Regions from separate parts of the Paenibacillus sp. Y859 genome, predicted to be linked through region 1. Evidence: a T-box and tRNA genes for the amino acid it is inferred to sense, from the RefSeq annotation. Region 1 holds a T-box; the other holds one or more tRNA genes.
The links. The T-box of region 1 lies ahead of metG (methionine--tRNA ligase). A T-box ahead of a tRNA ligase gene usually reads a tRNA of that ligase, here a tRNA-Met.
Positions count from the first base shown of each region.

Region 2: it encodes a tRNA-Met, which carries the amino acid that the T-box ahead of metG (methionine--tRNA ligase) is inferred to sense. The anticodon was not compared.

Region 1 is NZ_JBXCIZ010000013.1:57,041-64,387, forward strand. Features, by position in the region: partial or broken gene AC1TO8_RS19945 (polyketide cyclase) at 172-276, shown strand; gene argC (N-acetyl-gamma-glutamyl-phosphate reductase) at 395-1,348, opposite strand; gene metG (methionine--tRNA ligase) at 1,458-3,098, opposite strand; T-box leader at 3,140-3,401, opposite strand; gene AC1TO8_RS19960 (alpha/beta fold hydrolase) at 3,621-4,442, opposite strand; gene AC1TO8_RS19965 (hypothetical protein) at 4,468-5,439, opposite strand; gene AC1TO8_RS19970 (DinB family protein) at 5,501-5,947, opposite strand; gene AC1TO8_RS19975 (hypothetical protein) at 6,055-6,855, opposite strand; gene AC1TO8_RS19980 (hypothetical protein) at 6,943-7,161, opposite strand; gene AC1TO8_RS19985 (NAD(P)/FAD-dependent oxidoreductase) at 7,207-7,347, opposite strand, start outside.
Region 2 is NZ_JBXCIZ010000002.1:303,192-310,538, reverse strand. Features, by position in the region: gene AC1TO8_RS06275 (hypothetical protein) at 1-85, opposite strand, end outside; gene AC1TO8_RS06270 (DinB family protein) at 134-619, shown strand; gene AC1TO8_RS06265 (NucA/NucB deoxyribonuclease domain-containing protein) at 728-1,123, opposite strand; gene AC1TO8_RS06260 (hypothetical protein) at 1,395-1,541, opposite strand; gene AC1TO8_RS06255 (uracil-DNA glycosylase) at 1,624-2,292, opposite strand; tRNA gene AC1TO8_RS06250 (tRNA-Leu) at 2,388-2,473, opposite strand; gene AC1TO8_RS06245 (VCBS repeat-containing protein) at 2,706-3,467, shown strand; partial or broken gene AC1TO8_RS06240 (SulP family inorganic anion transporter) at 3,484-3,975, opposite strand; tRNA gene AC1TO8_RS06235 (tRNA-Ile) at 4,061-4,134, opposite strand; tRNA gene AC1TO8_RS06230 (tRNA-Met) at 4,175-4,251, opposite strand; gene AC1TO8_RS06225 (hypothetical protein) at 4,324-4,488, opposite strand; gene pyrE (orotate phosphoribosyltransferase) at 5,294-5,908, opposite strand; gene pyrF (orotidine-5'-phosphate decarboxylase) at 5,932-6,669, opposite strand; gene carB (carbamoyl-phosphate synthase large subunit) at 6,683-7,347, opposite strand, start outside.

The DNA.
Region 1 (7,347 bases):
ATAATCTGACCTCTTAGGGCAAGGTAATGAGAATACTGTCGATAATGCTGGCAGCCTGATGTCCGTGGACTCGGCACTATCATGTCACATGAGTTTAACGATATAATTATCAATGGATCTAAATTTTATATAATGAGGCGGGTCATCACAATGGAGACAGGTAATAATGTAACTTTTGAAGCAGAAACCACCAATCCCATTGAAATGCAAAAAGCAGGCTTTCAGGCGATTCTAGACAACTTTAAAAAATATAGTGAAATTTCTAAAGAAGATTAGGTTGAAATGAATCGGACATGCAGGTTTATTCATAATTATTTGAAAACACTAATTGAAATCTTCCTTTTGGAAGGTTTTTTTCTACCAAAAATAGACGTGTTGTCTGTAACGGCAAGTTTTACGAAATAAGCCCCATTCCCTCATCAAGTCCCAACATTATGTTCATACATTGAATTGCTGCTCCCGATGAACCCTTCCCGAGGTTGTCTAGTCTGCATGCGACAACAACTTGATCGTCATTCCCTAGAACAAAAATCTCAGAATAATTGGTTCCGTTGCATACTGTCGGATCAAGAGCAAATTCGGAAATTCTCTTAGTATCATCAAGTGGGATGACTCTTACGAACGTTTCTCCATGATAATAATCTGTGAGGATAGCATGAATTTCCTGAAGGCTAGGTTGATTAATAAGTAGACGAGTAACCAAAGGAACTGTCACAACCATGCCATTGTAAAAATCGCAAACAGTCGGAAGGAACACAGGCTGAAACTCAAGATCCGTAAATTTCATCATTTCAGGTAAATGCTTATGATCCATGTTTAAACTATAGTGCTGTGGGTTCCTTATGATGTCGTTTACATCACTAAAACTGCCTGTTTCATGCTGTGCAATTAATGCCTTTCCCCCGCCACTATAACCCGTTAATGAGTGGCAACAAACCGGATAATCACGTGGAAGGATTCCCCTTTGGACAAGTGGGTTAATTCCAAGCACAAATGCAGTAGCATGGCAACCTGGCACTGACACACGAGCAGCGTTAGCTATCTCGCCCCTTTGTAAAGCCGATAGTTCTGGCAACCCATAGGCCCACGCATCATTGGTACGAAAAGCCGTACTGCTATCAATAACCCGGGTATTAGGATTTATGATGAGTGTTATGGCCTCTAGAGCACTCTGGTCTGGTAGACACAAGAATACAATATCTGCTTCATTCATTAACTTTATTCGGATCTCCGGATCCTTCTTATACTCCTCAGAAATCGATAGAAGTTCCACATCGATTCGTTGGTTAAGTCTTTCATGTATTTTTAATCCCGTCGTCCCGTACTGGCCATCTACAAATACTTTCATAGCATATACCTCCGTACACATAATGTATAATTATACATTATTACGTTTTTATATACAATTGGTTATTTCCTATGGCCACCCCAAGGATGGCCAGTCTTCCTCGAGTGGGCTACAGCTTTTGTTTCTCCAACAAACTTGTTTCTTCTTCAATTCGACTAAGATCAATACGCTCGAACAATAACTTTAGGTTTTGGATTTTTCGGTTAGCTGGAACTGAAGTCCACCTCCAAACGGGTTGTTCCAGTGTTAGAAACTTTCTTATTTCTTCACAAGAGAACGGAATAAACGGGTCAAGTAAATTGGACAGATTAGCTATAATTTGCACACATGTATTTAGTGAATATCCACACTCTTCTCGGTTTTCCTTCAACTGTACCCATGGCTTTTGTTCATCAAAGTATTTGTTTGCTCGGCGAACGTAAGTGAAAATCAGCTCAATGGCTTCCTTTAGATGACCTTTTTCAATTAAGGCTCCAGACTCAACATATAAATCCTCAATTGTTCTCTTCCATTCTTCACTAAAATTACCTTCTGGAACGCATCCTTCAAAAGACTTGTCGATAAAAGCCAACGTACGATTAACAAAATTTCCAAATGCGCCAAGCAATTCCCCATTGTGGCTATGGATGAACTCCCTCCATGAGAAATCAGTATCCCGGTTCTCAGGACCGTTTGCTATTAAAAAATAACGAATGGAATCCGGTTGATAGCGACTCATAATGTCCGGTACCCATACAGCCCAATGATTACTTGTCGAAAACTTCTTCCCTTCTAAGGTCATGTATTCACATGATATTATTCGATCAGGCAAATGGAGATCCCTTACACCTAAGAGTAGTGCTGGCCAAATTACTGTATGGAAAGGGATATTATCTTTACCATGTACATAATAAGCAGTTATTTCCTCCTTCCCCTCCAACCAGAAGGATTCCCAGCTACCACCTGTCTCTGCAGCCCACTGTTTACTCGCCGATAAGTAGCCGCTGACAGCTTCGATCCAAACGTAGATTTTTTTATCTTCGAACCCTTCAACTGGAACATCTACACCCCAAGTTAAGTCTCTAGTTACAGCACGATCTTGAAGTCCCTCTTTTAAGTATCGTTCAGTTAACTGCACAGCATTTCCCTTCCATCCTTGAGCTTTTGTTGCATACTCGGTTAATTCAGCTTGGAATCGTGAGAGCGCAAGGTAATAATGCTCTGTTGGACGCTCAATCGGGGGATTCCCACAAATCTTGCAAGTCTTGTCAGATAGGTCTGCAGGATCTAACAATGTTGAACAATAGTCACATTGATCACCTCGGGCGCGGTTCCCACAAACAGGACAAATCCCCTCAACGTATCGGTCCGGTAAAAATCGTTGATCTGTTTCACAATAGGTCTGCTGTATTTCTTTCTTGTACAAATATCCATTTTCCAATAAAATCAAAAACAATTCTTTAACGACATGATGATGAAATTCTTGGTCCGTACGCGTGTACAAATCATAAGTAAACCCTAGCTGCTTAAAGCACTCGGCAAATTCCTGATGAAATCGATCTGCAATATCCCCTGGAGTGACACCCTCTTGAATAGCCTGAACGGCGACAGGTGTACCGTGGCAATCACTTCCTGATACATACAATACATGGTCTCCCTTTGAACGAAAATAACGTGCTAGCACATCTCCTGGTAATAAACTTGCTAAACGTCCCAAATGCAATGAACCATTCGCATAAGGCCAAGCTCCGCCAATAAAAATATTTGCCATGATAACTCCTCCTTTTTTGACAAACAAAAAAGCCCTCATCCCGAAGGGACGAGAGCTGTGCTCACGTGTTACCACCCAATTTTATTAATGCCTTACGACATTAACCTTTTCAGGTACGACGCATTCGCGTTTATACCCTAGCACAATAACGGGTGCGGGTTCCGGCGCAGCCTACAACCACATGAGGGTTCGATGCGCAGCTCAGAGACCATATTCCCAAAGTTATTCTTTACCCCTTTTCAGCAACCGGGGCTCTCTGTATAAAGACATCACCATGGTACTCTTTCTCGTCTTAGCTTTTATTCTGAATATTCAAGTTATTGGAGATTATACTGGGAATAATTTCCTAAGTCAAGACTATTTAATGAAGAAGAAATCATTACCCAGAATCGCCTGATTAATCTCCTTGAAGATCCCTCTAAGCGATCAAGGGCGAATACTCGCAGTCGAAATGTGTTGTTAGCCGAAGTCATTGACTTGCCTGAGCTACCTTCAACCAGTACACAACCTGTCAGTCCATTTCTAGAGGACCCTATTTAACCATTCTTTTACGGTCTCTGTAAACAGTGTATCCTGTTCAATTTGCAGATTATGACCAGCTCTATCAAATAAAACAAAGGATGACCTAGGATACATTTCAATAATATTCCATAATGCTTGGTACCCAACAATTGAATCTTGCCTTCCAGTCAACATAAGTGTAGGTTTCATGTACGGCTTTTCAAGGGCATCCACGTTAAAACTAAAAGCAACATGCTGCCCTAGATAGTTTTCCAAGAATGATTGGTCGGCAATTTTTAGACCTGGAAGGATTTCTTCATTAAACCTCTCCCATACCCGTTTGTTTTGTACTGCATTTATCCCCTCACTTACGAAATAATTTCTATCCTCTAGAGTTAGACTGTTCAAAAGAATTTCATCTTTATCAAACACCTGAAAATATGCTCCATTATCTTTTTGTGTTTCTTGTTCTGCGAGAGGACAGATTAACAGAAGTCCATCCACAATCGAAGGACGTTTATTAATTATTCCTCTAGCTAAGTAGCCCCCATAGGATTCTCCTGCTATAACAAATTTCTGATTCGGTATGATGTCATCAATAAAGCCAAGAACCAAATCAAGCATTTGATCAGAACCAGTAATCCATTGTTCTCCTTTGGTCTTCCCCATTCCAGGTAAATCAAAATAAATACGTTTCCACGGTGTATTCATCATTTGGAAGACCGGTTCCATGCACCCTTTCATCAGTCTGTGATCCGGGCCCCATCCATGAATCATTACAATCGGCATACCTTCACCATAAACTTCATAATAAATGTTTACATCCCTAACTGTACACTGCATATCTCTATATCTCCTTTGTGTGTTTTCATAATATCCCCCCATTAACTTGGATTTCAATCGGCTGTATAGAGAGCCTACTGTTTTCAAGTTCAAGAATATGTCCCACCATATTCGCTTCTAGATACGCTTCGTTCCCAACACCTTCTATAAATGCACCGTTAACATCCAGTGTGGTAGTTCTAACTGTAAGTTTTTGCTTCCCTAATTTAGTTACTTTAAATTTATCCTCAACCTTGAACGTTTGACCTGGTTTTAATACAGTTCCATAACCCAAGTCAACATAAGCTCGGCTTTCATTACTACCTGTAAAGGAAAAACGAATGATGGGTCCTCCATGAGAAAATGTAACTGTTTCATCACCAATATACTTTAAAATTCCTTTTACTTTTAGTATCCCGCCATTTCTGATCACAGTAGGTGTTGTCACTTCAAGAACAAAATCTGAAGCTTCGACACTTCTAGTTACTACATTTTCTACTTCCGCACCTTCTAGTTGTATTTCTAAATTCTTTGTTATTTGATCTTGTCGGTATCTTACAGTAATCAATTTACTTTCCATGTCGAAAAAATCTTTGGGTAATATCTTAGTTTGTTTTTCTATACCATTTTTCTTTAATAGCATTGATTCAACTGCTACACATACACCCGTACTCGATGCCAATTTACCATTAGAAATAAGAAGCCCACAATCAAAAACCAGATCTAAAGACTTCCCTGTTTTATTAGTAAATACAATATTGGTCTTATAATTTGTTTTATCTGCGTCAATTTCTGCAAGTATACTCACTCTTAAAGCTTCATCTTCAATGGAACCTTTTAGTGTGCTCGGAACTTCCTCTACTATTATTTCTTCCGAATGTCTCTTTTCTATAGGAGGCGAGGCGATGAAATCTTCTTTAGTATTCAATTCTAATCCATTGTTGTTATCCTGAAGCGAAGTACAACCTGTTAGGGAAATAATGACTATGATTACTCCCAATAAAGACATTCTTCTCATCCAAATCACCTCAACGTTTAGACGAAGAAAACAAGGAAAATGTTCCAAAAAATTTATACATCTATCTCACAAAAGTTATATAATCAATGTTAACTGGTTCAAAACCATTTGCTCGAATTCGTGAGTTAATCTGCCCTCGATGATACTGACCATGAAGTGCTACATGTGTTAGAATATCTCGGGTGGAAGGCTTAAACTCTTGACCTTTACTGTTTGTGTATGATATTAAGTTATCTAGGTCAGCTTTTTCCACTTCAGCGAGAAGTGTTTTGAAGTTATCTTCATTTTGTTGGATAAGCTTTGCACAGGCTTCTAGATCACCATCCGACCAGATGGGCATTTGTGAACTGTCCTTTCCATTAATTCTAGTAATCCATATTTGTTCTGCATATAAAATATGGGAAAATAAACGTACCTGTTGGTCCTCAACTTCATTATTTTGCAAGGTTTCTAGTATGCGTTGATTAGCCCAATTTAGATGTTCATACATCTTTTGGATTGTTTTCAATGGTTCCGCCTCCTACATGATCTATCACTTGTTTTGTATCCATTCTATAAAAAGGAGTTCTTCCCCTTCTTTTACTCAAATATCATTTTCCGTTGGTTTAAGCATTTCTAGCGCATCTCCCTGTTTACCGCGATCATCTGCAACACCTTTCGGTCGTCACCCTTCAGTTTGACCTTACCGGCAAGTAGTTGTGAGGAACCGTCCCCATCTAGAAATATGGCCTCATCCAAATTTCCTACGGCAACATTTCTCTTAATAGCAGTACGAAATTGCTCCGCTGTACATTTGGTAGAAGTGACGACTAGGTAGATTTCTCCAAAGACATCGTAGGCCATTGCACTGCGAAGCCGCTCATCGTCGGGAAACGGTAGCCCTTCTTCTTTGACCGCTGCGTAATACCACCCGCTTTCGTCCTTTAAATTCATACTGACTCCGCCCTGTGCCCAGAAATTTGTCGCATCTGTCATCTGTAGATCGTCGACGCTTGCTTCTCGTTGTACGTCGATCATCCCTGTGATCCGATCATATACGATGGTTCCTCGGGCGTATTTGACGTTAAACCAGCCTGAACCGTATTTGTTAGGGCTTCCGTTTGCGGGCATGCCATCCATAACTGCGATGCTCAACAACTGATTTTCCCAAAAGAATCCACCATTGATTCCGTTCGTTCCCGATCGCACAACATTATCTTTTATGCTATAAAGCGAAATACTACTCGGTTCCGTACGCAGCATATGTAGAACAACCCCATTATCAGCGGTTATTTGAGAGTACTTAACGGCTTCTGGAATACCGTCTTTATTTAAGAGCCATCCAGATACGACCCCAAAAATTAGAATGAAAGCACATAAGTAAATTGGAAAAGAACGCCTTATAACAGCTAACCTTTCATTCCCTTTTCCTTTCAAATCCGTTCGTCCCCCCTAATTGTTAAGCACTTTTATATTTACGCTAATATTGGGTAATTGTTCCGTTAGTTAAACTTTTAAAGCAAATCATTCCGCATGGAAAATCCATCCTGCCAACAGCCCCTCGTTTTTTTCAAGTAGGAGAAAAAGCTTCGTAATGTCGCCGCTTACCCTCTCGTACAATTCCGCTAATTCTTGTCCGACATCTATCCAGAAGCTTTTCCTTACATTTAACCGGTCTTGAAGTTCGGAATCATTCACGTCTCCGTACGCGCTTATTTGATGGTCCCCACGCAGAGAGTTCATTGCCCCTTCCCGCACCGATCACGATCAAGGATGCAACTTTTTCGCCTAATATTTGTTCCAAACCTCTTCGTTCAGTTCATTGTTAATGCCCACAGCGGCCAATGAACCCATAGAAGCTGCTATAATGGCTTGATGAAGTTGTGATGCTGCATCTCCGGCACTAAAGACACCTGGAACGTTCGTTTT
Region 2 (7,347 bases), on a different contig from region 1:
AACTTATACGCAGAACGCGCACAGATACGCCACCATCCCCACAGAAATCATTAGGTAATAGTAAAGCATCATTAGATTCACTCACAGGATACAAAATGAAATCTTCAGATTAATTTAAAGGAGTGACTAAACGATGTCAATTGAGATGAAAGATTTAATCAAATCATTCGAAGAATGGATTGTATTCACCAGTAATTTGAAGGAATTAAATGAAGAGGTTTGGGATTCAAGTATTGAACAAGGAAAGTGGACTATTCGATCCATTATCAGTCATATCATGTTATGGGATGAGTACTTTTACGAAGAGGCCATTGACAAGATTGCATCTGGTAAACAAGTAACTCTTAAACACTTGAATTATGATGATTTTAACAACAGGGCAATTACATACGGGAGTACGATAACAACAAATGAATTAATTGAACAAGCCATATCTTTTCGCAAGAAGATTATTGGGAAAATTGAATCATTGTCAGAAGAGGAGATCGAACAGGATTATATAGATGGAGATGGCAATATCTTTAACATTCTGCAATATCTTAAAGATTTCATATGGCATGATCAACACCATATGAATCCATTACAACAATATCTAGCCACAATAAAAGCAACATTTTAAAATATATATTTTGCCATTCGACACTCGGTGCCCCTAAGATAGAAGCTATCTAAGGGAACCGACGTCGTGAATACAAGACCATTTTTAACACCTAAATTTCAAAATTACTTAAGGAAATGTGAATTCCACTCGACTTCCATTCGGATAACCCTCAAGTTGGTTGCCTACCCAACTACCCGCACCTCTGTTATCACTCGGAGATATATATTCAATATCAGCACCAGCTCCACCTTCCTTACACATGGCCATAGGCCACTCGTCTCGGTCGAATCCTTTCTTTGTGGGGATTCCCCTTAATGAGTCAGCGCGATTACTCTCTGCTCCCGCTCGGTCAATGGTGCATATAGCTGGATATCCAGATTGTATAGCATCCTTGATATGGGCTCCTGTCTCTGGGTAACGATCTATTGGAAACTCCAAGTAATAGTCTGCATCTGTAGTAACTTCAACAACTATTTTCTTCTCGGATAAATCAATAATATCGAAATAATACAACCCTAACATGACTACTACTGCAAAAATAAGACGAACAATAGATTTTTTTGTTTTCTTCAAGCTATGTACTCCCCTCATGTAAAAAAGCTTCTATGTGACTTCGAAATATACCATATTATTAAAATTGTTGCTATGGGAACACAGCAATTGTCCAAAAAAACCTTCAACCCCACTCATAGAAGCGGAATTGAAGGCTCGAAACCATAACTAGTGCTTGATAAAAACTTGTGTAGGAGGCCGCTACGATGACGGATTGTCCAACCCAATAACGAATTCCAAGCTATTCTTGTCGCTTCTCATAAGCAATTAATGTAACTTCTTTACCTGTGAGATCATATAGAAGCGCTTCTGTTTGTTTAATCGCTTGTAACGTTTGATCGTTCTCATTTAATGGAGCAATGGTGTACTCATCCGTTTGAATATGCATTATTGTCTCACCTCACAATCATTTTCTCCTAAGTTCCCCCCATTTGAGTTCAACTATTCTACCTACGTGCCATGAATACAACTTAAAGATTCGGAATACTCCAGTCAATTGGCCCCGCTCCTACATATTCCAGGAAAGCATTTGTCTGAGAAAAAGGTTTACTACCGAAAAAACCACGATACGCCGCTAACGGACTTGGATGACTACTTTGAATGACCTTATGTTTACTCATATCTATTAACGATGTCTTCTTCTGTGCATGACTTCCCCAAAGAATGAATACCAAAGGATGATCTCGTTCGTTTAATTTCTGTATGATCGTATCCGTAAAATTCTCCCAGCCGATCCCTTGATGAGAAGCAGGTTGTCCCTCCTGTACGGTGAGTACGGTATTCAGCATAAGAACCCCTTCCTTCGCCCAACGTTCAAGCGATCCGTGATTTGGGGTATCCACCGATAGATCGGCTTCTAGTTCTTTGTAAATATTTCTTAGTGAAGGTGGAATTCGTACTCCAGGCATGACAGAGAAACTTAGTCCGTGAGCTTGTCCAACACCATGATAAGGGTCCTGGCCTAAAATAACCGCTTTGGTTGTAGTATATGATGTAAGCTTAAGCGCTTCATATAAATACTCCTTAGGAGGTAGTATCGTTTGATGAGCGTATTCATCCGTTATCTTTTGCTGCAACTCTATAAAATAAGGCTTAAGCATTTCAGCTTGTAATTGATCATCCCAATCATTACCGAACATCCTGATCTCCTCTTTCACTTCATAATTATTACAAAAAATAAGCCGACTCCATAAACGCGGAGCCGACTCATTTCCATCTAAATCTTCAATCATGATGCCGAGAACCGGGATCGAACCGGTACAGTAGTCACCTACCGCAGGATTTTAAGTCCTGTGCGTCTGCCAATTCCGCCACCCCGGCATAATAGGTATGAATTCGCTGATTTATATAACGGTACTGCTTAAATTCAACTTTCTTATTATATGATATATTCCAAACAATTTCAACCTATTTCACAAATAACTTTTTCACAGAGAAAATTAATCATTTGCACATCATAGATAACACATTCGTTTTGGGCAAGCCGATGCTCATCACATCTTTACCCTCCCCATCATAGATTATAGGTAATTACCTATATAGAGGAGCAAATATGATGATGCAACATATGTATGAAGTCCCCCAATATGATGTAAGACAGCCAGATCAGACTACACACAAAGAGATGGTTCTAGATCATGTCACTGTCGATGTAACCGGAGATCATGTCCCCGATCAAATATGGCTCACAGGGGTTAAGCAAGATGCTACAAGTCCATTTATAACCGACATTTCTATTATCATTCAGGATGGTGCCTCCGCAAGACGTTATCGGATCAAGCCCAATCAGAATTCAGGATATAATCCACGTCTCTTTGTGGGAGACTTCACTGGGGATGGAATTGCAGATCTATTACTAACAATCGATAGTGGCGGATCAGGGGCGATAACGTATGACTATTTGTACACCCTAACTCAGGGCAAGACACAACTTATATTCAGCTCCGAAGCGTACAACGACTATTGGAAATACAAAGTAACCTATTTAGATGGTTATCGACTGCAATTGACTAATAGCAATACAGAACTAGTATATACGATAGACATCACATCTCGAGGCAAAGCCTATTTAGATGAAATCTATCATCCGAACGGAACGTTGAAGGCCCCTATTGAGGGGTGGGTAGACCCTCTCAGCGGTTTATATCCAGTTGATTTCGATCGAGATGGGGTCTATGAGTTACTGGCTTTCCAAGGCGTAAGCGGACTGTACCATGCTGATCGATTTGGGTATGTGGAGAATAATTTGAAGTGGCAGAACAACGGGTGGATGTTACAGAATCAGTGGTTTGCGATCTATGGAGCACCTAAATGATTTGATACACAGCAAAAAGAGGGACTATATAAATAATGGCAAGTGTCAGAGCAACCAATGCATACATCACCCAGCTCTGTCCTTTGAATTGCGTCAGTTGGGTTATAAAAATAAGAATAGCTAATGCATTTACGAATCCATTTATGACCGAATGGGGTACAAAGCTGACCAAATGTCCAACTTTCAATTTTCCCATAACATATTGAATGACACCTGTAAGTATCGTTGCTGCAAATAGATACTCAAACCCGTGCTCTTTAACCAGAGTCACCATAAGTAATGCCATAGCTCCCGTAGCTGCCGAGATCATCGCAGGTCTTCCACCTACAAAGGAGATGACAATAGCCATACAGAACGAAGCATACAGACCTACCATCGGGCTCACACCTGCAATAATAGAGAATGCGATTGCTTCTTGAATCAGCGCTAAAGCAACCGTAATACCGGACAATACGTCTTTTCGAGTATTACCAAACCAAGTAGAGTTGTTCAATTGTATAGATGCCAATGTCTAGTTTCCCCTATTTCAATGTTCATTAATAGCTAAAAAGACAAACAAAAAAATCCTTACAAAGCAAGGATTTCTGATAAAATGGGCCTTGAGGGACTCGAACCCCCGACCAATCGGTTATGAGCCGACCGCTCTAACCAACTGAGCTAAAGGCCCTAAATAATATGTAATCCACTATGAATAATGGCAATTTAATTGGTTGCGGGGGCAGGATTTGAACCTGCGACCTTCGGGTTATGAGCCCGACGAGCTACCGTGCTGCTCCACCCCGCGTCATTGAATTATTCAAATAGCGACAAGAATTAATATACAACATTAACACCCTATACGTCAAGCCTTTTTTATTCAAGGAATAAATCGAACGCCAAAACGCCCTCTACGAGAACGAAATATTTCCACAGAATAAGGATCATCATACCCGTAAATCCATCCATCCTGCTCTAATCTTTTGGCAAGACAACTCGCTTGAAATTTACTTGTATAAAGTTTACCGAAATATACCCATTGCATACCTCTTCCCTCCTTCTCATCATGAGTAAAATAAGATGTCGATGGTATTGTTACCTAGTTACTCTCTATACATACAACTCGATTCGCAATATTCAAAATAGCCTTACTGAACTGCAGAACGTACAGTTAGTTGCAAATTTGTCCTCTAAATCCACCACTTTTCCGCGATTACCCCAACTTTAACGGCCATTTAAACACTTATTTCTTGCAAGCCTGCCTATTCTGCTAATTTAGGTGTTGTTTATGCACTTACTCACCGGCAGTGGATTTCTAACGGAAGTCACAGACCTTATTCCACGAAAAAACATCACAATGAAATTTTAACGGAAATACAGGCCTCTATATGCATATTAACATCTCAAATCCGAAGGAAAAGACCAAATAAGATCTCTCATTTCCGTTAGAATTCCAAGAGTGACGATTCAGGCAAAATAGAGTCTGTTATTTCCGTTAGAAAATGTACTTGGTTACTCTACTCTTCATGATGCCACTACATACGATGTCTCCATTGGGTTGTTAATAGGTCTACCTTCGACTACCTGCATGCAGCCAACATCCAGCGGTAGTCATCCACGTTAGTTGCAAATTTGTTCTCTAAATCCACCACTATTCCTCTTTCCCCCACTTTAGATGCCCAAAAGACATTTAATTTCTCAAAAAGCCCAATTTTCCGCAATTCTCGCAGAATACACCTAAAGATCTTCCAAAAAATTATACTTTCTATCACGTCAAAAAAACCGGCCGCACCATCCCCATTGAAGGATGGCACAGCCGGTTCCACAAAAATGATATAAATGAATATTCCTTATACTCCAAAGGATGAGGGATCTGCTCTCCAAGCCTTCAATGCCGCTACATCTCCTGCTTCTATCTTCCCTTGCTCAAGAGCGACATCCATTAATGCTCCGTAGTTAGACAAGCTCTGAAGTGGAATACCTGCCTCTGCAAATGCGTCAACAGCTTTGTCAAGCTGATAGCTGAATATTGCAAGAACTGCCAATGGCTGTGCTCCTGCTTCCTTAACAGCTAAGGCGGCCTTCAATGAACTTCCCCCAGTAGAGATCAAATCCTCGATGACAACCACTTTCTGGTTCGGCTTGATTAATCCTTCGATCTGATTCTCCTTGCCATGACCTTTAGCCTTATCTCGAATATAGGCCATCGGAAGATTTAACTTCTGTGCTACCCAAGCGGCATGTGGGATACCAGCTGTAGCTGTCCCTGCAATAACTTCCGCATCGGGGTACTGCTCACGAATGACCGCTGCGAACGATTCCGCAATATATTCACGAATCTCAGGATATGACATCGTTAAGCGATTATCACAATAGATCGGTGATTTAATGCCTGATGTCCATGTGAAAGGTTGTTTCGGGCTTAAAGCTACTGCTTCAATCTTTAGTAAATACCCTGCGATCATTCCAGGAATTTCAATCAATTTACTCACGACTTCATCATCTCCTCAATAATTAGTTCTGCTGCTACGCGGGGATTGTTAGCGGCCGTGATAGGTCGACCAACAACAATATAGTGGCTCCCCTGCCGTATCGCTTCCCCAGGTGTTAACACTCTGGATTGATCTCCTATGTCACTTCCTGCTGGACGGATACCTGGCGTTACTGTGATAAAGTCTCTACCACATGCTTCACCAATCGAAGGTACCTCCTGAGCAGAGGCCACGACACCACTTAGTCCGGCTGAAGCAGCAAGTTTGGCGTATCTTACAACAGCGTCTTGTATGTTGCCTTCCAAACCAATTTGTTCATTTAACACCAATTGACTAGTACTTGTTAAATGTGTGACCGCAATGATCAATGGCTTCGATAAAGAAGCATCACTTGCTAATGCATTCGTCATGCCTTCATAAGCTGCTTGCATCATCTGAGTACCACCCGCTGCGTGAACATTGAACATGTCCACACCAAGCCGTGTAATGCTCTCAGCACCACCCTTAACGGTGTTAGGGATGTCATGCATTTTCAAATCCAAGAAAACAGAGTAACCTTTAACCTTCAATTCGCGCACAAAGTTCGGGCCTGCAGCATAGAAAAGCTGCATCCCGACCTTCATATAACAAGGTATTCCTTGTAATTGATCCACTAAGGCGGATGCCTGTGTGGCATCTGGATAATCCAGTGCCACGATCAGACGTCCTGCCATATTTCTATATTCTGTATTCATAACCCTCTGCCTCCTATTGCCCAATAAATGATGGCATAGCTTGAGATGAGAAATTAATGGTGTCTAACATGATGAGCAATGCTCTTACTGTATCGAGTGACGTCATACATACGACACCATTCTCTACAGCTTCACGACGAATTCTGAATCCATCACGCTGCGGTAATTTACCTTTAGTGAGTGTATTAAATACATATTGAGCTTCACCTGTGCGGATCAGATCAAGGATATTCGGCGTTCCTTCACTCAATTTATGAACGGTAGTCACATCGAGTCCCGCGTTATTTAGAGCTTCTGCTGTGCCGCCTGTTGCATATATTTTATAACCCAATCTCTTAAATCCAGTCATAAGCTCTACCGCTTCATCTTTATCTTTATCAGCTACAGTTACAATGATAGAGCCTGTAGATGGTATTTTCATACCTGCTCCAATCAAGCCTTTGTATAATGCCTTAGCATATTGAAGATCGCGACCCATCACTTCACCTGTTGATTTCATCTCAGGTCCAAGCGTAGTATCTACTCTACGGAGTTTGGCAAAAGAGAACACAGGTACTTTCACTGATATATATTTGCTCTCAGGCCATAGTCCCTCTTGATAACCTAAGTCTTTCAACTTCGTACCTAGAATCGCCTGCATAGCAAGGTTCGCCATCGGAATCGTCGTAACTTTACTTA